2 linked regions of the Chitinophaga caseinilytica genome follow. Each later gene encodes a partner of the first gene's protein in a complex. Links are inferred from orthologs where the notes say so. Each region holds a gene or a part of one and is shown on either strand. Other genes may lie near its edges.

Region 1 (10,852 bases):
CCCTATAGTGGGGCTTTTGTGAAGTATGGTTAAATTTTTTGGGTGACACTTGTTTTTTTGAGGAAGGCTTATAACTTTGCGAATCACTGATTATAAGCGGGTTACCCGTGTGAATATTGAAATTGCGATCTGAACTTTTTAATTACTAACAAACAAACAGTTTAATTTTTAACACTAAAATTCAATCAACATGGCTGAGACTAAAACAACTGTGACTGCAGCTGCTGCCAAAACGACTTCTCATCAAGCCAAAAAATCGTCCAATTTATTTGCGATCCTGGCTGTACCCATCTGTATCGCCATCGGTTACATCTTTTACATTTTCGTATTAGGTAATCCTGCCAACTTCCAGGGTGGCAATCCTGACAACCATCCCGTAGAATCTGGTATTGGCAAATGGTTTGGTACCGTGCACAAAGGTGGCGCCATCGTTCCCATCCTGATCTCTACCCTGTTGATCTGCGTAACTTTCGTAATCGAGCGTTTCCTGTACCTGGCTAAAGCAAAGGGCAAATTCAGCGGTTCCGAACTGGTTCGTAAAGTTCAGTATCACCTGGCTAACAAGAATGTGGACGCTGCACTGGCTGAGTGCGACAAACAGAAAGGTTCCGTAGGCAACGTGCTGAAAGCCGGTCTGAAAAAGTACAAGGAAATGATCAGCAACACTGAGCTGGACACAGATCAGAAGATCCTGACCATCAAAAACGAAATCGAAGAAACTACCGCGCTGGAACTGCCGATGATGGAAAAGAACCTCGTGTTCCTGTCCACTATCGCTTCCGTAGCTACCCTGCTGGGTCTGTTCGGTACCGTACTCGGGATGATCAAGGCGTTCTCCGCAATGTCTTCCAGCGGTGCTCCTGACTCCTCCGCACTGGCACTTGGTATCTCTGAGGCCCTCATTAACACGGCCCTGGGTATCGGTACCTCCGCTATCGCGATCATCATGTATAACTACTTCACTACCAATATCGACAGCATCACCTACGCTATCGACGAATCTGGCTTTACTTTGACACAGTCTTTCGCTGCCAACCACAAATAATTTCGTAAATTATTGTGGAATTTACCGCGAACTGAATCTAATTAAGTGAACCAAACAAAAGGAGTGTAAGATGCCAAAGGTAAAAATGCCAAGGAAAAGCACCCTCATCGACATGACTGCGATGTGCGACGTGGCTTTCCTGCTGCTGACCTTCTTCATGCTCGCCACCAAATTTAAGCCGGACGAACCGGTTGCGGTGGTGACTCCCTCCTCCATCAACACCCAGCTGCTGCCGGACGCGGACGTGATCCTGCTGACAGTGGACAAAGACGGAAGAGTGTTTTTCAGCATGGACGGTCAGCCCAAGAGAAGACAACTCATCGAAGATCTGAATACCAACTTCAAGCTTGGCTTGGACGAGAAAGATATCCGGAACTTCATGATCGGCTCCAGCGTAGGTACGGATTTCAAAAACCTGAAACAGGTATTGAACCTCACGGCCGACCAGCGCAAGCACGGTAATGTTGAGAAAGGCATCCCCATGGATTCCACCAACAACGAGCTGGCGATCTGGATCGAGTATGCCCGTGCTGCGCAAGGGAACAACAACAAGCTGAAGTATTGCATCAAGGCCGACAACGAGACGCCCTACCCCGTGATCAAACGGGTGCTGGACACCTTCAAGGAAAAGAAAATCCAGAAACTGAACCTGGTGACCAACCTTGAGGCCAAACCGGCAGGCTCCGCGGCTGCGCTGTACGAAGAGCAAAATCAGGATAAAGCCCACTAAGCTTCCTGGTACAGTAAACAACTTTACATCACTAAAAAATATTGCTACCATGGCTGAAATGGATACCAGTAGTTCTGGTGGTGGTAAGAAGAAACACGGCGTCAAGAAGGGGAAAAAACTTTCTACCCGTGTGGACATGACTCCGATGGTGGATCTCGGGTTTCTCCTGATCACCTTCTTCATGCTTACCACGACCATGTCTAAGCCCAAGACCATGGACCTGATCATGCCCAAAGACACGGAGAAGCAGGAAGAGCAGAACAAGGTGAAAGAATCCACCGCTCTTACCATCCTGTTGGGTAAAAAAGACCAGGTTTACTACTACGAAGGGTTGGCACAGGATCCGAATGCCTCCAGCAACCCGGACTTCTTCAAAGCAACCACCTTCGCCAACACCAACGGCATCCGCGACGTCATCATCAAAAAACGTGACGAAGTGGCCCGCCTGCGGAACAGCAAGGGAGAGCCTGAAGACGTGGTTGTCATCATCAAAGCTGACGATGGCTCTACGTACAAGAACTTTGTCGATTTATTGGATGAAATGGCCATCAACCGTATCCAGCGTTATGCTACGGTGGATATCAGCGACCAGGACAAGCAATGGATCAAATCTACTGAAGCCAGCAACGGCATCCAGTAGTATGGAAAACAATCATTTTTTGCATCCATCAATAAACGTGTAACAATGGATACAGCTAAAATTCTCAAGTCCGACTTTCTTGACATCCTGTTCGAAGACAGGAACAAGAACTACGGTGCTTACGAGCTTCGCAAGAAGTACGATAAGCGCGTTCGGAACTCTATCCTGGGAACGGCTGCCATGGCGTTGCTGATTGTCGGCTCTTACTTCATCTATCTGAACCTGAAAGCAGACAATACAGACAAAAACACCAAGCCCGTCATCGAGGATATTAAACTGGAGGACGTGAAGTTGCCGGACGATCCGAAAACTCCGCCCCCGCCCCCTCCGCCGCCCGCTCCGCCCCCGCCGGTGAAGCCGTCTGTTCAGTTCACCCCTCCGGTGATCAAGAAAGACGAAGAGGTGAAAGCTGAGGAAGAACTGGTAAAACTGGAAGACATCAAAGACAAGGCCGTTTCTACCAAAACCGTAGAAGGCGATCCCAACGGTATCGACCCGGGTCTGATCAATGATTCCAAAGGTACAGGCGTGGTTGACGCGCCCCCGCCGCCCCCGAAAGAGGAGATCTTCACCTTCGTGGAGCAACCTCCGACCTTCCCCGGTGGTGACGAAGCGCTCAACAAATTCCTCAGCAACAACATCCGTTACCCCCACCTGGCCACTGAAAACGGCATCCAGGGTACCGTGTTCGTATCATTCGTGGTAGACTCGGAAGGTAACATCAAGGATGTGAAAACTGTAGGGCAAGCCAAAGGCGGCGGTCTCGAAGAAGAGGCCATCCGCGTGGTGAAGAAAATGCCGAAATGGAAACCCGGTAAGCAGAACGGACGCCAGGTATCTGTGCAGTTCAACCTGCCCATCCGCTTCACCCTCCAAGAGTAGTATTTAGTCTCAAGCTAGTAGTACATACTAAATCCCCCTGGTTTACCGGGGGGATTTTTTATTTCAGCCAGCCGCACCGCCCCGCCGGCACGGAGATTTTCTTTAATTTCGGGCCATGATAGGAAAACTTGGCGGGCACGACGACACCATCGTGGCCATCGCAACCGCGCCGGGCGTTGGCGCCATTGCCGTGATCCGGCTGAGCGGCAAGGCCGCTGTAGCCATCACCGACCGGCTGTTCCCCTCGAAAGACCTGGCTTCGCAACCCACCCACACCCTCCATTTCGGCGGGCTCCATTTCCAGGGGCGCCTGGTGGATGAGGTGGTGGTTTCGCTGTACCGCGCGCCGAAATCTTATACCGGCGAAGAAGTGGTGGAGATTTCCTGTCATGGTTCGCCTTTCATCCAACAGCAGATCGTAGAAGCCTGTATCGCTGAAGGCGCGCGGCTGGCGAGGCCGGGAGAGTTCACCCAGCGGGCGTTCCTCAACGGCAAACTCGATCTCACGCAGGCCGAATCCGTAGCCGACCTGATCGCCAGCAACACAGCCGCATCGCATCAAACGGCGCTCCAGCAAATGCGCGGCGGCTTTTCGCGCGAGCTGTACGCCCTCCGTGAACAACTCATTAAATTTTCCGCACTCATAGAGCTCGAGCTCGATTTCAGCCAGGAAGACGTTGAATTCGCGGACCGCACCGCCCTGTATGAACTGGTAAACGAATCCGTTTCGGAAGTTTCTCGGCTGATTGCTTCGTTCAAAGTAGGGAACGTTATCAAAAACGGTGTGAATACGGCGATCATTGGGCGCCCGAACGCCGGGAAATCCACCCTGCTCAACACGCTGCTCAATGAAAACCGCGCCATCGTAAGTGACATCGCCGGTACCACGCGCGACACCATCGAGGAAGTGCTCAATATCGGCGGCATCCTGTTCCGACTCATCGATACGGCGGGAATCCGGGAAAGCAACGATGCCATCGAAAGCATCGGAGTTCAGAAGTCGCTCGAGAAGATGCGCGAAGCGGGCATAGTGGTATACCTGTTCGATGTATCTGAACTGACGGTGGACGATTTGCTGGAACAAGTGAAGGAATTCGATCACGAGGGGATTTCGTACCTGTTGGTCGGCAATAAATCCGACGTGCTGGGTGCCGAAGAAGCGCGCGCCAAATTCAGTTTCATTCCCGGTATCATTTTCATTTCCGCCCGCGATCATTCCCAGATCACGGAGCTGAAAGACCAGCTGGTGCACAGGGTAATGGGTGGCTCCATCAACACGGAGAATACCATTATTACCAACGTTCGCCATTACTCGGCGCTCCAGGAAGTGCTTTCTTCGCTGAAGGATGTGAAGGGAGGAATGGATAACGGGCTGCCGGGGGATCTCCTCGCACTGGATATTCGCCGATGCCTGCATTACCTGGCAGACATTGCGGGGGAAGTGACGAATGAGGACCGGTTGGATTATATTTTTTCGAAGTTTTGTATCGGGAAATAAGAATACAAAAACAGTAACGCTGTTTGATGGAAGTTGTCCCTCCGGATCATTGCATTTCAATGCCTCCAGAGGGACTAATAACTACTCAGCAACCGTCTTTGGGAGGAATATGCTTGAAAATCATCTTACTATCCCGTTCCACATAGTAGCCTGAAACAATTGGATATGCATACTTGGGCGCATACGAAACAGCATGGCTCCGGATAATTATCCTGTCGTCCACCTTCAGGCTTTGCAATTGCTTAAGCTGAGATTCTTCCGGCTGGAAGAATGTTAAAATGTAATCATCGCCATTAATCCTGACCATCACCCCGAAGCCTAACCGGGAGCCTGGAGGAAGGGAAAGTGAGGTTATTACACCCTCCATATTGGTGGAGTCGCTGATATGGTGCCTTATTTTTCTGGCACCGGAAAGCACTTTTTGACCTTCGGGAGATGCTTCCCACATTTTAAAATGAATGCCCGCCGGGGTAGCTTCCCAGGCTTTCCGTTCGGCATCCATTTGAGCTGCACAGATTGGCCTGGGGGTAGATTTTTTAGGATTATCATTATTGATATCGCGATTCGCGAATACGAGTCCGCTTACCACAATCAGCGGTACGATCAGTACATAAATGATTTTTTTCATAATTTTTGTTGGTTTAATTAACATAAATCGATTTCCAGGTAAATCTGATCCGTTGAAGGCGTTTCTTCGACTTTCATATCCTGAGAAAGTTGATTCAGCTAATTTAACCGGACGTCTTCCAACTAGCGGAATTTGGATTGTAAATAAAAGCGTAACCTTTGTAAATAAATCGTAAATGGGTATGCCTGATAGCCGAAATTTGCTTTCCGGGAAACGCAAGTACTTGTGGATCTTTGTATTACTCGTTACTGTTTTTGTAATATATCTGACTTTGCAAATGACCGGCAGCGACAGTTTTGATATCGCCAGGAGGGAAGTTTTGCTTCGGAAGATAGGGGATGAACTCCTCACACAGTCGGGCGACAGTAAATCCAGGATACTTCCGGTAAGAAAGATCGCCGAAAATGAATACCAAATCCGCTTCGAGAATGAGCTTACTTTTCAACCAGACTCGCTGGTGAATACTACCCGGCGTTTGCTGGGCCAAGCCCCCCTCGCCAGCGATTATATTGTTAATGTGCTGAACTGCAGCGACTCCAGCGTAGCCTATGGATACGCTATTTCCCACAATAAAAAAAATGACATCGTAGCTTGTAAAGGAAGAGTACAACCCCGCAGATGCTACATGATCAACGTCAGATTCAAACCATCAGGCATAATTACCGCCAGGAAGGGATATCTTTTAGGCAGCCTGACATTACTGGCATTTGCCGGATTCGTACTTTTTAGATCGTTTAAACCCCGAAAAGCCAGGCCTGCCCATCAAAATACGGGCATTGTAACCTTTGGATCGGTGTCGTTTAATACGGAGGAACGGCAACTGGTAATCCATAAAAACACCATCGACCTGACAGACACGGAAGCCCGTCTACTGCTCATTTTCGCATTGTCGCCCAACCAGACCATCGAAAGAAGCCGGCTGCAAAAAGAGATTTGGGAAGATGAAGGCGTAATTGTGGGGCGCAGCCTGGATATGTTCATCTCGAAACTCAGGAAAAAACTGGAACCCGATCCCAAAATCAACATCGTAGTGGTACGCGGTAAAGGATATAGGCTGGAAATCAGCAATTGAGGAAGAAATCGCCCCTTTTTATATATAATCGGTTCGTAACATGGGTAAGAAGGCGCAGGTTAACAACCAATGGCCCTTTCTTCGCTGCATCCATCCACCATCCCATCCCAATCCCCCCAGAAATCCGTACCTTTGCACTTTATGACACGCATCTCCACATATAATCGCTCGCAGATCATTGCAGCCTGACGCAGGCCCCAAAAGCACCACCTTTTACCTGCGTTTTGACGTCTTAAAATGATTTATTGTAACCGCTCTGCGGCGCTTTCCCGCGCCCGCAAGGCAAGAATTGTATTATCATGTCGACATTACAGTCGTACGGATGGAATGCGCATTTCATGCATCATTTCGAAACAAACACACATCAAAACCTCGAAGCAGCAAGAGTCCTGTCGATCCAGGGTTTCAAACACCTCCTCATCACCGCTGAAGGTAACCTCGATGCCCTCCTCGCCGGAAGCCTCATCAACAGCCGCGAACCCGAATCCCTCCCCAAAACGGGCGATTGGGTACTCGTAAAACGCTACGACGAAGAAGGCATCATCATAGACATCCTGCCCCGCATCAACGAGCTCAGCCGGAAAATGCCGGGTTCCCAAAGTACCCGGCAAGTACTCGCCGCAAACGTCGATGCTGCGCTGATCGTTCAGGGGCTCGACCGGGATTTTAACCTCATGCGCCTGCAACGATACCTCCAGCAGATCGCGCAATGCTATATCCGGCCGATCGTGGTCCTCAACAAAACGGACCTGGTTCCCGATCCGGAAAATTACCGGCTACGAGTAGCCGAACTGGGATATGATTGTCCGGTCATCCTTACCAGCGCACTGGACGAGGCGCAACAAAGCGCGTGGACGAACCATCACCTGCTGCCTGGGCACACCTATATTCTCCTGGGCTCGTCGGGCGTTGGGAAAAGCACGCTGGTCAACAGTTTGCTGGGCCACGATTTGCAGGAAACCGGCGCCACCAGCTCGGCCAACAGCAAAGGGAAGCATACCACCACCACCCGGCAACTGGTGCAGCTTCCCAACGGAAGCATGATCATCGACGTGCCGGGAATGCGTGAATTTGGCCTTACTTCGGAAGATGGCGACGAAGGCATTCATCACCCGATGATCGATGCACTGGCGCCGCAATGCCGGTTTGGGGATTGCACCCATCAGCACGAGCCCGGTTGCGCCGTTGTAAACGCCGTGGAAAACGGGGATCTGCCGGAGATCGTTTATCGCAGCTACCAGAAATTGCTACGCGAACAAAACCATTTTCAGGCGAGCGAAGCGGATAAACGGCGGATGGGCAAGCAATTCGGGAAGATCGCCAAACAGGTTTCCAAACACCGGAAAGACAGGAAGTATTAATTCATCCAACACCAAAGTGCAGGCACCCGCTTGCGCTTTGGTGTTCATTTTTCAATCCACCACCCGCAGCAACGGCGTCCCGGCATTGCTGACAACGAACACCTTCCGGTACTCCCGCGGCGTAATGCCCTGGTGGATCTTGAACTGCCGGTTGAAATAGGATACATTGTCGAACCCGCAGGCATAACAGATGTCGGTAATATTGTCGTCTTTCCCGATCAGCAGCCGCGTAGCGTGACTGATCCTGATTTCATTGACGAACTGTGAGAAAGTTTTGTGCGTGTTCCGTTTGAAAAACCGGCAAAACGCCGCTTCGTTCATACAGGCGAGCGATGCCGCGGTCCGGATGTCTACATCATGATGGTAATTCTCGAGCACATAGTTGAAAATGGACGACAGTTTCTCCGCGTCGCTTTCCTTGTATTGGATCTTGCGGCTGTCGTCGGTAATGATGGACCCTTCTTCCTTATTGAACTGGCATAATTCTTCCAGGATCTGCAGCAGCACGATGAGGTTTTTCATCTGCTGGTTGGGCTGGAACTGGAAAAACAATTGGTGGAGAGATGCATGATTGTTGCCGAACTTGATGCCGTAAGCGGACCGTTGCAGGAGCGTCTTGATATTCCTCAGTTCGAGCGTGTCGAAAAAATCCTTCCCCATGAAATCCGCTTCAAACTGCACCACTACCGCATGCACGTTTTCATTTTTCCCGACGGAAAGGTTGTCGTTGGAAAAACAATGCACCAGCCCCGGCCCGAACATAAATATCTCCCCCTCATCATAATTCACCACTTTATTGCCCACATATACCTGTCCCGCGCTTTTCACGATCAGCGTCACTTCATATCCCCGATGGAAATGGAAGGTGTTGGTGAAGTGCGGCTGGCAGAATTCCTTGATGGCAAAACTGGCATCCTCCGAGGTGGATATATGTCGGTAAGAAACTTTCATGCGGCCAATTTTAGTACAATAATTGTTTTCCGGCGGCTGGAAATCGGATTTAGGTAAATATAGTATTGAAAATCGGCAAATGGTGTACTTTTATTTCAACGGTAACCTGAATAAGTTTGTAACATCAGCTTCACGAGAGGAAGTCTACCTTGCATACCGACCTGATCATCAATTTCACTTTATATACAGCCCGATATGGAACTCGCGATACACAATTGGATGCGCTCCGAGACAGTCACAACCACGATACGGAGAATTGCCGCACAAGGGTACACCCGGTTCGAAATTGCCGGTAGCCCGGAACAATACGACACCGCTGAAGTACGGAAAACTTTGAAGGAGCACGGCGTCAAATGCTGGGGATCCGTTACCCTCATGCTGGGAGAACGGAACCTGCTCGCCCGGAACGAAGCACAGCGCGCCGCATCCGTTCAATACGTAAAGGATGTGGTGAAAATGGTGAAGGAATTGGATGGACATATGGTGTCCGTAGTCCCCGGTACCGTTGGAAAGCTCGTGCCCGACGGCCGCCCGGAGGAAGAATGGCAATGGGCCGTAGACGCCATGAAGGAAATTTACGCCTACAGTGAAGCCGCCGGGATCGTGCTGGGTATAGAGCCCATCAACCGGTTCGAAACGTATTTCATCAACCGGGCCGACCAGGCGCTGGCGCTCGCCGCCGCCGTAGGGCCCAATTGTGGCGTGTGCCTCGACACCTTCCACATGAACATCGAAGAAACGGATATGTTTGCCGCCATCCGCAGGGCCGGCAGCAAACTGGCCGGTTTCCATGTGGCCGACAATAACCGGATGGCCCCGGGCATGGGGAACCTCGACTGGAAAAAGATCGTGGACACCCTCCGCGAAGTCAGCTACGACAAAGTACTATCCGTAGAATTCTGCGCCCCGCTCGACCGGACGCCGGCCAATCCTTATCCCGGCTCGATCGACGAAGCGCCGGAAAACCTTTCGCCCGAACAGGAAAAATTCCTGGTAGACCATGGCAGCTCTTCCGTTACGGAGGAATTTTATTCCATGCTCACCCGTGAATCCTACAATACCTTATCTAAACTTATTTAAAAGCGGTCAACTTCAGTAAATGAAAATCTCGAACGTAGAAGCGTTTTGGTTACGCTGCCCCATCCCGAAAGAAAAACAGCACGCCTCGGATTATGGCTTGCTGACGAATTTTGATATGACTTTGGTCGTAATTACGACAGACAGCGGGCTGCAGGGCTTCGGTGAAGCGAAAGCCGCAGTAGGTTCGTCTGGCGTATGTGCATCCATCGTCAACTGTATCGAAAACGAACTGAAACCCTTGCTGGTAGGTAAATCCGTCAGCAACATCACCCGCCTGTGGGAAGAAATGTACAACGGCACCCGCGATCATTACGCGCTGTCGAGAGGCCGGAAGTTCCCCATCCTCGGCCGGCGCGGCCTCACCATCTCCGCCATGAGCGGGATCGATACGGCCCTGTGGGACCTGAAAGGCAAAATGCTCAACGTGCCCGTGCTCGACCTCCTCGGCGGCGCCTGCCGCGACCATATGCCCGCCTACGCAAGCGGCGGATGGGCGGATGTCAATAACATCGGCGCACAGGTAAAAGGCTATGTGGATAAGGGTTTCAGAGGTGTGAAAATGCGGGTTGGGGTGATGGACGATAGCGTGCAGAAAAGCATCGACCGGGTGAAAGCCGCGCGGGCGGTTCTCGAACCGGACGTAAAATTGATGGTAGACGCACACGGCACATTCAGCGTGCCGGAAGCCAAACAGTTTTGCCGCGGCGTGGAAGACAGTAATATTTATTGGTTCGAAGAGCCGATCAGTCCGGACAACAAGCCCGGCACCGCAGAGGTAAGGGCAGCCACCTGCATTCCCATCGCGGCCGGCGAAAGCGAATTCACCAGTTTCGACATACACGAACTTTTACAGCTCAGGGCGGTGGACGTGATCCAGCCGGATGCGGCCATCATCGGCGGCATATCGGAAGCCATGCGGGCAGGGCATCTTGCCTGTGCACACCAGGTAGAAATGGCTCCGCATT
Region 2 (10,792 bases), 950 kb from region 1 along the record:
CCATTTGATTTCTTAGCCAGGTGTACCTGAAACGGTGTTATACAGGTGAATGGTTTCAGAACAACCTTATATCTGATACCTACTGGAGAATATCAACTTTGGGCTAATTGCCGTTGGGTTCAAGTGTATTCGTCGCTAGCGGAGGCCTAATTTTCTTTGAATTATGGTTGGAGGATAGCAGGCCGGCCCCTCCAAGTCACTAATAACCTCCGAGCAACGAGATATGAGCGGAAGTGCCAACTTACCGCCGGCGGTGTTGCGGGTGAAAGGCATTTCACTATGGGTAGGAATCGCACCGCCCCCATTGCAATGAGCGAATCGGTAGACTGGCGTTCCAAAAAGGGCGGAACGGTTCCTATTTAGGGGGATTTCCCATGAAAATGTAGCAAAGCTGAGGCACAATACAGCCTTTTGACATAGAATAAAGGGAAAACCGTATTTCTAGTTGGCTTTATTTGATGGTTTGGTAAAAGAAAGAGCCTCTTCTGCCCTACTGTACCTTGTATGTTATAATGGAAGATAGTTTTTTCCTCCGTATCCAGGAAAAATGGGAAAGAATAGGGTTGTTCCTGGGGAAACCCAATGTTTCCCCAATTGAACCCTGCCTTTAGATGGATGAAGAGACCATACAGTTGTTCAATAATGTTCAATAATGGCTAACATGCTAGAATTGGTGGTATAATGAAGCTAAGTTGGATGTTCCACGTGGAACATTCTCAGTCTTTTGTCGCTTTAGATGGTTATGCCCGTGTACAGGTAGTTTTGAATTCAATTTCGAGCATAACATATGGATTGCAGTTATGAATCCCAGCTGTTTCGGCATTTTCAAACGGGTGAATTAAGGTGTATTGCATATGGGATACTGATTAGCATCGCCGGGAAGGTCTGTGTGCTTTGATTAACTGATTTTACCGCCTCTAGTGATGCAGATAGTGGTTTATCAGGGTAGATTAGACTGGAAAATACCATGTTTTAGATGTTCCACGTGGAACATTGTAGGATTTGCAGTTCAAAGCCACGAATGCAAGGTAGATCTTATTGATTTTCTGATAATTGGGTACTATCCGGAAGTTATGATTGTGGTATTGGTTGATTAATGCCCATTTTTTAAACATTCTTGATTGAATATTCCCGGGACTGCGCCCTTAGAGGTACCATTTAAAAGCTACCCGTGCTATTTCTATGGGTATAAGGATTTATTAAGATGGTATTGGGGTGTAAAACTTGCCTACTTGCAATGATTTGCTGTTTTAGCCCTTTTTGCCTTTCTTCAGGACCCTCAGAGACATGTTTTCTCCCCCTCTTTTATTCTAATGGTTGTTTGTTTCTGTAGTTGGTTGACAAGGCGGACTATTTTTGATCTCTTGGTTAGTTTGCAGGTGGATCTTTGCTGCTGAGGCCGCCATTTTCATCATGTACATATGCGTTATTGGGATGGTAGCAGTGCTGAGCTGTATTATTTGGTGAAATCCTTCCTGTTCATAGCTCATTTAACTCATCTCGTGCAGTTAGGATATCCAGTTCGCATACTTTGAACCAATTAATGCCTTATTGATAGGGTGTCTCCCCGACCAGGTATGTGTTTTTTATTAAAGACTTGCATGTTCCACGTGGAACATGATTGGTTTTGCTCTTTTAGAAGCCGGAATGCTTCCTTCCCTTTTAAATTTGAAGTGATCGACGCCTTGAGGTAGGCATAACCCCATGTTCCACGTGGAACATAGAGCGTAAATGCATCAATATCTAGGTTAAACAGTTGCTTTTGGCTGGACTGAGGCACTCGAGGATAGATTTTGGGATTTAGCGTATGGGTTTTCGTGGGTGTTGCTTTAGTATTCTGAGTTAACAAGGACGTTCCCTGGGAAAGTAGTTTCTCGGTGGATTAGGAGGACGCAGCAGGGGAAGGTTTACCGGGGGCGTATGAAGAGGGCTGTCCCAGGTTGAGATAAGTCGGGGGAATGGGGTTTCATTATACTGAGGCTTTCGAAGGATGCCAACCAATGTTACTTGGTACCCAACTTTCTACTGTGAAAGGAGTTTGCTTTTTCTTAATCAGGGGCAAATAGGGTCTTTTTTTGCTTTTCTTTCTTGCTTGCCCCACTTCCGAGGGCTTTCTACGTGTTTGAGGCATTTTCGTGCCGAGGGATTTGGGTTTATTCATCTAGTATGCTGGTAAAGTAGTTCCTTCCCAACACAGCATCCCTTCCTTATGGATAATTCTGCAGGCTTAAGTTTTCTCTTTTGGCCCATTAGTAATGAGTAATTATCCCTCCACATCCCAGCGTTCTTGCCAATAAATCGCCACTTTCTGGAAATATCACTTAGACAAGGAGCTTTAGGGATAGAGGTTCTTAAGTTTCATTTCCAATTACTGTGTATTCAAAGGGCCTCAAGGATACCTTATTCATGTTTCAATACCCCCTCTTCCAGATGCTTTTCGTTCATTCCCGGTGTTCCTTCATGAATAGCTTCGCGATTTATTCCCAATTGCGACTTAATATGGTTCCTACACCCGCCAATACTTAGAAGTTTCGCCCTCTTCCTCTAAAAACCAATAATAATCTATGGTTCGATGTGGCCAAAACAAAGCTCCTATCCCCACATATCTTACTCCTCGGAGAGGAGAAACAAAGAAACTATGACCCTCATTCCAATGAGTTAAATCCCTTTTCCTCAAAGGAAGTTAGTTTCCTCACCCCCGGAGAGAAGAAACAGAGGAATTATTTCCCTTCACATCCAAAGGGTTTCCTCCCTTTCCCTCTAAGGGATTTAGTTTCCTCGCTCCTCGGAGAGCAGAAACAAAGGAATCATGTCCCCACTTCCAAAGAGTTTCTTCCCTTTTCCATCAAAGGAAATAGTTTCCTTACCCCTCGGAGAGCTCAACAAAGGAACAATGTCCCCGCATTCAAAGAGTTTCTTCCCTTTTCCCTCTAAGGAAGTTAGTTCTCTCACCCCCGAGAGCAGAAACATAGGAACTATGTTCCCCTCTTCCAAAGAGCCTACTCTCTATTTTCCCTAAAGGGATTAAGTTTCCTCGCGCCTTGGAGAGCCGAAGCATAAGAACCCGTGCCCACTTCTAAAGGTTTTACTCTCTATTTCTTCTAAAAGGATTTAATTTCCTCCCCCTCCGGAGAGCTGAAGCAATGAAACTATGTCCCCTCTTCCAAAGAACTTACTCCCTTTTTCCTGTATGGGATTTAGTTTCCTCCCCCTCGGAGAACAGAAACAAAGGAACTATGTTCCCCCACTTGCAAGGAGTCTCCTCCATTTACCGGTAAGGTGGTTCAATTTCATCACCTCTCGGAGAGTTGCAACAGGATTCAGTGTGCCCACTTCCCCAAACTAATCCCATGTTTTCCGGCCGTTATCTACATTGGCAACTACCTCTTACAGATATTCTACACCCCAAAAATCCCTGGAGCTCTTCCCCAACGAACGTATTTTCTGAGGTTAGGCGTTGTCTTTTTAGGTTGGAAGCGACACTCGGGGGAAGTTGATTTTACAATTCTCTGCCAGGTTAATCTATCCCCAAAAGCTCAATGCTTTCCAGGAAATTTTGGAGCCTGGAATCAAAGACAACGCCCAAAGTAGAATCTAATAAGCACCGCTGCGAATTCGCATCCGTTTCAATTAAAGAACGTAAGCGAGTATTTCCTATTTGGCCCCCAACTCCGTTACAATCTATATAACCACCTCCAACACCAGAAACCAGGCAAGCAATTCTCGCACCCCACCAAAGAAATCCTCCGTCCTAATCGAAAGTCAGACAAAGACCATATCCCACCCCATCCCCCAACTTCTACCCTGTCCATCAATCTTTTGACTTAACTTTGCACTTTCAAAATTCAAATATGTTCCCTGTTTACGATGTTATTGTAGTTGGTGCCGGACACGCAGGCTGTGAAGCCGCTGCTGCCGCCGCCAATATGGGTTCCCGGGTCCTCCTCGTTACCATGAATATGCAGACGATCGCGCAAATGAGCTGCAACCCCGCCATGGGTGGCATCGCCAAAGGCCAGATCGTTCGTGAGATTGATGCCCTCGGAGGCTACTCCGGCATCGTGACCGACCAGTCCATGATCCAGTTCCGCATGCTCAACCGTAGCAAAGGCCCCGCCATGTGGAGCCCCCGCACACAAAACGACCGCATGCTCTTCGCCGCTAAATGGCGCGAAGCCCTGGAAAATACCCCCAACGTAGATTTCTACCAGGATATGGTGAAAGCACTCATCATTAAAAACGGTGTCTGCCAAGGTGTAATCACCGGCCTCGGTCACGAAATATCCGCCAAAGCAGTCGTTCTCACCAACGGCACATTTCTCAACGGCGTCATCCATATCGGCGATAAACAGTTCGGCGGCGGCCGCGTAGCAGAAAAAGCAGCCACTGGAATCACCGAACAATTGGTATCCCTCGGGTTCGAAAGCGACCGCCTCAAAACCGGGACACCTCCCCGTATCGACGGCCGATCCCTCGATTACTCCAAAATGGAAGAACAAAAAGGCGACGAAGAAATCGTTGGCTTTAGCTATATGGACGTTGAAAAGATCCGCCCGGAACAACAACGCTCCTGCTGGATCACCTACACTTCGGAAAATGTACACGAAATTCTGAAGACCGGATTCGATCGCTCACCCATGTTCCAGGGAAGAATCCAGGGAATCGGGCCGCGCTACTGTCCCTCCATCGAAGATAAAATCAACCGTTTCGCCGAACGCGAACGCCACCAGTTGTTCGTAGAACCGGAAGGATTCAACACCGTCGAAATCTACGTCAACGGATTTTCAACTTCCCTCCCCGAAGATGTACAGCTAAAAGCCCTGCGCATGGTGGCCGGATTTGAAAATGTAAGAATGTTCCGGCCCGGGTATGCGATCGAATACGATTACTTCCCACCCACCCAACTGCAATTTTCCCTCGAAACGAAACAGGTCGCCAACCTGTTTTTCGCCGGCCAGATCAACGGAACCACCGGATACGAAGAAGCCGCATGTCAAGGTTTGATGGCCGGTATCAACGCACACCTGAAAGTTACCGAACAGGCGCCGCTCGTTTTGAAACGCAGCGAAGCATATATCGGCGTACTGATCGATGACCTCATCAACAAAGGGACCGACGAACCCTACCGCATGTTTACTTCGCGCGCGGAGTTCAGGACCCTCCTTCGCCAGGATAACGCCGACCTCCGCCTGACCGAACGCAGCCACGCCCTCGGTCTCGCGACCGACGAGCGCATGGCCCGCACCCGCGAAAAACTGGCAGGCGTTGAAAAAATAAAATCCATCCTGAAAGAATTACCGCTCGAGCCCGAAGAAGCGAACGCCTGGTTACAAGCCAGCGGCTCCGCTCCCCTCACCCAAAAACAACGCGCACACCAGATTTTGCTGCGCCCGGGTATCGACATTTTTTCCATGAAACAGCACTTGCCGAAAGTGGAAAAAGCACTCGAAAACTATTCAAAGGAAGTGCTCGAGCAGGTAGAAATCCAGGTGAAGTACGACGTGTATATCGAAAAGGAAAATGAACTGGTACAAAGAATGAGTCAACTCGAAGACCTGATGATCCCGGAATCGTTCGATTATTCCAAACTCGTTTCGTTATCGAACGAAGCGCGCCAGAAATTTTCGCGCATCAAACCGCGGACCCTCGGTCAAGCGAGCCGGATCAGCGGCGTCAATCCCAGCGACGTACAAATTCTCATGGTCTACATGGGCCGGTAGAAAAATATATTTCCAAGAAAAAAAGAGCGGTCGATTTTTTCGGCCGCTCTTTTTTATGTTCCACGTGGAAAATGGCCATTTCTTCCAAAAAAGCACAATTAGTTGAAAATCAATGAATTAAAAACGCCTTCAAATTTCGATGATCTCGGCATTACTGAGGGCTAGGTATCAAAAACGATAAAAACCGAAAATCGAGGCTAAAAAGTAGGTTATCTTTGAATGGGGCATTTTTGAGGAAAACGCGGAAGGAAAATCAACGAAATTTTGGGATCGAGGCAACCCTCGGGAAATGAAAACCGTACATACTGTAGTAACGCCCGAAAAAAATTTTAGCCATCCGTATTCCCGCGGTTTCGGGAAACCCGAATTTTAAAAAATCAGTGCAGGACATATCAGCAATCATAGCGGGCTGCAAGAACTGGAACCGTTCCAGTCAGGAAGCACTTTACCGGCAATTCTTTGGATATGCCATGGCTATCTGTTTGCGATATGCGAATAACAAAGAAGAGGCGATTGAAATTTTAAACGACGGTTTCTTGAAAATTTTTCACCACATCGATTCTTACGATACGTCCCGACCTTTCAAAAGCTGGTTGAGCAAAATCATGGCGAACACCGCTATCGACCATTTGCGCAGCCGGAAGAAAATCGTTTTTACGGAAGACATCACACAGGTGTATGAATTGGGAATGCCAGACGAATATGCGATCAGTAAATTGACTTGCGAAGAAATTCTCCAATTGGTACAACACCTCCCTCCCGCTTACCGGACCGTTTTCAATTTGTATGTGCTCGAAGGATTTCAGCACCAGGAAATTTCTAACATGCTCGGAATTTCGGAAGGGACATCCAAATCCAATTTGTTTAAGGCGAAGCGGATTCTCAAAGAAAAAATCGAAGCGATAACATCTATGAATATTTCCGGCCCGGGATCTATCGGTGCCGCCCAACCGTCATGAGCGAACAGTTTGAACATAACATCCGGAAAAAGCTGCAGGACGCAGAAATTCCATTCGAGCCCATGGCCTGGGAACGAATGGAAAAGCTGCTGGACGAGCCTAACCGCCGGCGCCCCATCTGGTGGTGGCTGAGCGGGCTTGTGCTCATCCTGGGGCTCGGCGGCTGGTGGTTCTTCTCGCAGCAAAATGTGGAAAACACCGGCGAAACTTCCGACAACAATATTATTTCCGAAAACCAATTGGCCAATCCGGAAGGAAAAAACGGAAAAGTGGATAATACCCCCGTTTCCGGAACTGCAAAACTTCCATCCGCGGATGATGGGAAATCGAATGTGGATAATCCATCGAAATCGTCCGCATCTCCTTCCGCCAATTTCATTTCAAAAGGAGAAAATTCGAATGATGTGGATAAAGGGGCTTCCACCTCCCCTTACTCTTCGGCAAAAAATAAGAACCAGAAATCCCGGATTGGAAAAAACAACTTCGCCGCAAACATCACCGCGCAAAACCGGAACAACGAAACTCCGGATGTGGATAAAGTGACCGGTTCATCATTGATGGCTAAAAAAGGAAACACCGGTGTGAATAATTCAACGGCTCCTTCCGCTAATAACCCTCAAAACAATGGAACGGAAAATCCGGATGTGAATAAGTTGACCGGATCAACGAAAATTATCGATCAAAAATCGAACGATACCAATTCGGATGTGAATAAGCCGGCGCCGCCGATCCTTCCTACGCAAAATCAGGCCGACAAAAAAACGGATGTGGATAAAGGCGCAGGAATTACACAAACGCCTGGATTGAATAATCCTTCCTCCGAAACGAAAACAGACTCGGCACAATCTAATCCCGATCCCAGGAAAGCCCCGCGGAGAAAGGGTTTCGAAGGAGGCATCTTCCTCGGACCAGACGTAAACGCCACCGGATCTTTCGTTGGCACCAAGATCGGGTTCACCGGCGGCCTCCTGCTCAGGTATCATGTGAATAACCGTTGGTATGTTAGTACCGGCGCCGCCTACACGAAAAAAATCTACGGCGCTTCGCCCGACGAATACAAAGTTACCGGCCCCGCATATTACACAGACATCGATGCGGATTGTGACGTGATCGACGTACCGCTCAATCTGCATTACGTTTTTGCAGAACGCCCGTCTGGCAGATGGAACGTGAGCGCGGGCGTATCCACCTATTTCATGCTGCGCGAAAAGTATGATTATTACTATACCAACTATCCCAAACGGACCCGCGTGTACAGCAACCAAAACCAACACTGGTTTTCCGTCATCAACCTCAGCGCCGGTTGGGAGAAAAACACGAAAGGCCGGTTGAACTGGGGCTTGCAACCGTACGTGAAAATTCCGGCCGGTGGCGTTGGGGAAGGAAAAGTGAAGTTGTATTCCGCCGGCGTCAGCCTGCAGCTCACATTGGGTAAAAAGTAAAAGCGGATTATTTTTTCTTCTCGCGGATGTTTTTGTACACCTTGATCGCCATCATCAGCGCGGCGGTAAAAAGGGCAAGTCCGGCCAGGGCCCAAACCGTACTCAGAAAACTTTTCAGGACTACCAGGAAAACGATCGCTACCAGGAAGATCGTGGCTACTTCGTTCCAGACGCGGAGTTGCGTGGAACTGCGTTTGATGACCCCGGCCTGGAGGTCTTTGTAAATACCATGAAGGAAAAAGAAATAAAAATACAGGCCGAGCACGAATGCCAGTTTTATCCACAGCCAAACCGGGATGCTACCCAGCAGAAATACCATCCATGGCCCAAAAATCAACGTCAGCACGGCCGACGGCCAGGTGATCCCGAACCACAACCTTTTCATCATGATCCGATATTGATCCTGGAGGATGCTGCGACGGGGCTCTTCCATCTCCTGCGCTTCCGTGAAATACACGAACAGCCGCACGATGTAAAACATCCCGGCGAACCAGGTCACGATGAAAATGATATGAAGCGCCTTGATGGTGAGGTACATAATGGCAAAAATAATTAAAAATCACGGGGCGTCCGTCACCCGCCCGTTTATAGTTGCTCGCGGTCCATGTAGGAACCCTTGCGGCTGTCGCGCGAGAAAACGTACACGAGCAGCGAAATGAAAATGCAAATCGTCACGTACCAGTAATACCACGATTCATGGCCGATCTCTTTGAGTTTGAACGCAATCGTTTCGGCCGTTCCGCCGAAAAGGGCCACCGTTAACGCATATGGGAATCCCACGCCGAGGGCTCTTACTTCCGCCGGGAACATTTCCGCTTTTACGACGGCGTTGATAGACGTGTAGCCGCTTACGATCACGAGTGCGGCGAGAATCAGAAAGAAAGCGCTCCAAACGGAACCGGCATGGCTGATGGCCGTTAGCAACGGAACGGTTAAAAGGGTTCCGAGCACGCCGAAGCCGATCAGTAAAGGCTTTCGCCCGATTTTGTCGGACAGTTTACCGAACAGCGGCTGGATGCAGGCGAAGATCAGCACGAGGAAAAACGAGATAAGTGTGGATTCTTCTTTAGACAGTTTCACGGTGTTGACGAGAAACTTTTGCATGTAGGTGGTATAGGTGTAAAACGCGAGCGTCCCTCCCATCGTCAATCCCACAACCGTGAGCACCGCGCGGGGATGATCGCGGAAAAGTGCTTTCACGGAGCCGCGCTCTTTCTTTTTCGTGTTGAGGTCTACGGATTCGTGCATGTTCCGGCGGAGATACAACGCCGTGATGGCCAATGCAGCGCCGATGATGAAAGGGATGCGCCATCCCCATTCCGCCAATTGTTCCGGGGTGAGGAAAACCCGCTGCAGGAGCATCTGTACGCCGAGCGCGAGGATTTGGCCACCGATAAGCGTTACATATTGAAAGCTGGAAAAGAAACCCCTGCGCGAGGAGTCCGCCACTTCACTGAGGTACGTTGCAGAAGTGCCGTACTCGCCGCCCACGCTGAGCCCCTGCATGAGGCGCGCCAGCAAAAGCAACGCAGGCGCGGCTACGCCGATGCTGGCAAACGAGGGTGTGCAGGCGATGAGCAAGGAACCGAGCGACATCAATAAAACCGACAAAGTCATCGCAGTTTTCCGGCCACGGCGATCGGCGATTGTTCCGAAGAGCCATCCGCCGAGGGGGCGCATGAGAAAACCCACGGCAAAAATGGCGGCGGTGTTTAATAATTGCGCGGTAGGATTATCCGACGGAAAAAAGACCGGCGCGAAGTAAATCGCGAAGGCGGAATAGGCATACCAATCGTACCACTCCACGAGATTGCCGACTGAGCCGGTAAAAATTGCTTTCAAACGCCACGCGGTGGAGGCTTCACGCGGAATGGAATTGGTGGTCATGGATCAAAAATAAATATTTCCCGGACATCCTTTTCTTAACAAACCTTTTACCCCCGGTTTCAACAAAAAAACGAAATTCGGAACATGAGAAAAAGAAGACGGCATCGCCGGAAATGGGCGCGTCAGCAGCAGCGGATCAGGATGTTTTCGGAAGAGCTGACCCGCTTCCGGCAACAGTTGGGAAAAGTGCAGCGGGAACGGAACCGGAAGTTGAATTACCTCGTGGAGCGGATGAACAGGCTCTGGCCCGGAGAATTCGGGTCATGAAACCCACGCCGCCGGCAAACCCATGAACTTTCCATAAAGCTTCGCGGCCGTGGCCAGCAGCTCCTCCCCGATCGAAATCCCTTCAAAAGGTATATAAACCATTTCCACCCCGTTTTTCCGGATCTCCCGGCGCCACGTACCCACAATCTTCCCTTTCGAAATCACCAAATTCGGCAAAATCCCATTCGGCGGCGATAGCACCCCCGCCGGCACGTCATCCGCTACCATCGACCGGTCCGCATAACTGATATGATATTCATCGAACCCCGACAGCAACCGCACTTTCGTATCCGGCCGCACCCTCGTTTCGCCATGCGTGAGGTAATACGTCTTTTCGCCGGACGAAAAACTTTCGAACACGGTGCCCGCCTCTTCAAACGCGCGCCGGCAGGCCGTTATCGGAAATCCGCACCACCACGAGAAATCTTCCGGCGTGGCCGGGCCGCGGCTTTTCAAATAACGTATAGCCAACTCCGTTAGTGGTTCATGGGTAAGTTGATACGGGATTTGGGGCAGC

Evidence for each region.
Region 2: the proteins of mnmE (region 1) and mnmG are in contact, whole or in part, in a solved structure (PDB 9HIP), measured with the Escherichia coli proteins. The link is inferred for Chitinophaga caseinilytica from one-to-one orthologs.

Annotation. Positions count from the first base shown.
Region 1 is NZ_CP150096.1:2,010,831-2,021,682, forward strand. What follows is about bases 2,656-5,603. They hold mnmE (tRNA uridine-5-carboxymethylaminomethyl(34) synthesis GTPase MnmE), read left to right. Parts: upstream 2,656-3,412; coding sequence 3,413-4,795; downstream 4,796-5,603. Other genes in these bases: WJU22_RS08655 (TonB family protein), read left to right, coding at 2,656-3,297; WJU22_RS08665 (hypothetical protein), read right to left, coding at 4,881-5,423. Also shown: WJU22_RS08640 (MotA/TolQ/ExbB proton channel family protein), read left to right, coding at 212-1,045; WJU22_RS08645 (biopolymer transporter ExbD), read left to right, coding at 1,131-1,775; WJU22_RS08650 (biopolymer transporter ExbD), read left to right, coding at 1,912-2,415; more of WJU22_RS08655, read left to right, coding at 2,461-2,655; WJU22_RS08670 (winged helix-turn-helix domain-containing protein), read left to right, coding at 5,605-6,495; rsgA (ribosome small subunit-dependent GTPase A), read left to right, coding at 6,795-7,856; WJU22_RS08680 (AraC family transcriptional regulator), read right to left, coding at 7,908-8,807; WJU22_RS08685 (sugar phosphate isomerase/epimerase), read left to right, coding at 9,003-9,887; WJU22_RS08690 (mandelate racemase/muconate lactonizing enzyme family protein), read left to right, coding at 9,907-10,852. UniProt on the Escherichia coli protein: Exhibits a very high intrinsic GTPase hydrolysis rate. Involved in the addition of a carboxymethylaminomethyl (cmnm) group at the wobble position (U34) of certain tRNAs, forming tRNA-cmnm(5)s(2)U34.
Region 2 is NZ_CP150096.1:1,058,161-1,068,952, forward strand. What follows is about bases 3,398-6,285. They hold mnmG (tRNA uridine-5-carboxymethylaminomethyl(34) synthesis enzyme MnmG), read left to right. Parts: upstream 3,398-3,851; coding sequence 3,852-5,720; downstream 5,721-6,285. Other genes in these bases: WJU22_RS04525 (RNA polymerase sigma factor), read left to right, coding at 6,101-6,285. Outside these bases: more of WJU22_RS04525, read left to right, coding at 6,286-6,679; WJU22_RS04530 (outer membrane beta-barrel protein), read left to right, coding at 6,676-8,121; WJU22_RS04535 (CopD family protein), read right to left, coding at 8,129-8,659; WJU22_RS04540 (MFS transporter), read right to left, coding at 8,707-10,008; WJU22_RS04545 (hypothetical protein), read left to right, coding at 10,093-10,275; WJU22_RS04550 (winged helix DNA-binding domain-containing protein), read right to left, coding at 10,270-10,792. UniProt on the Escherichia coli protein: NAD-binding protein involved in the addition of a carboxymethylaminomethyl (cmnm) group at the wobble position (U34) of certain tRNAs, forming tRNA-cmnm(5)s(2)U34.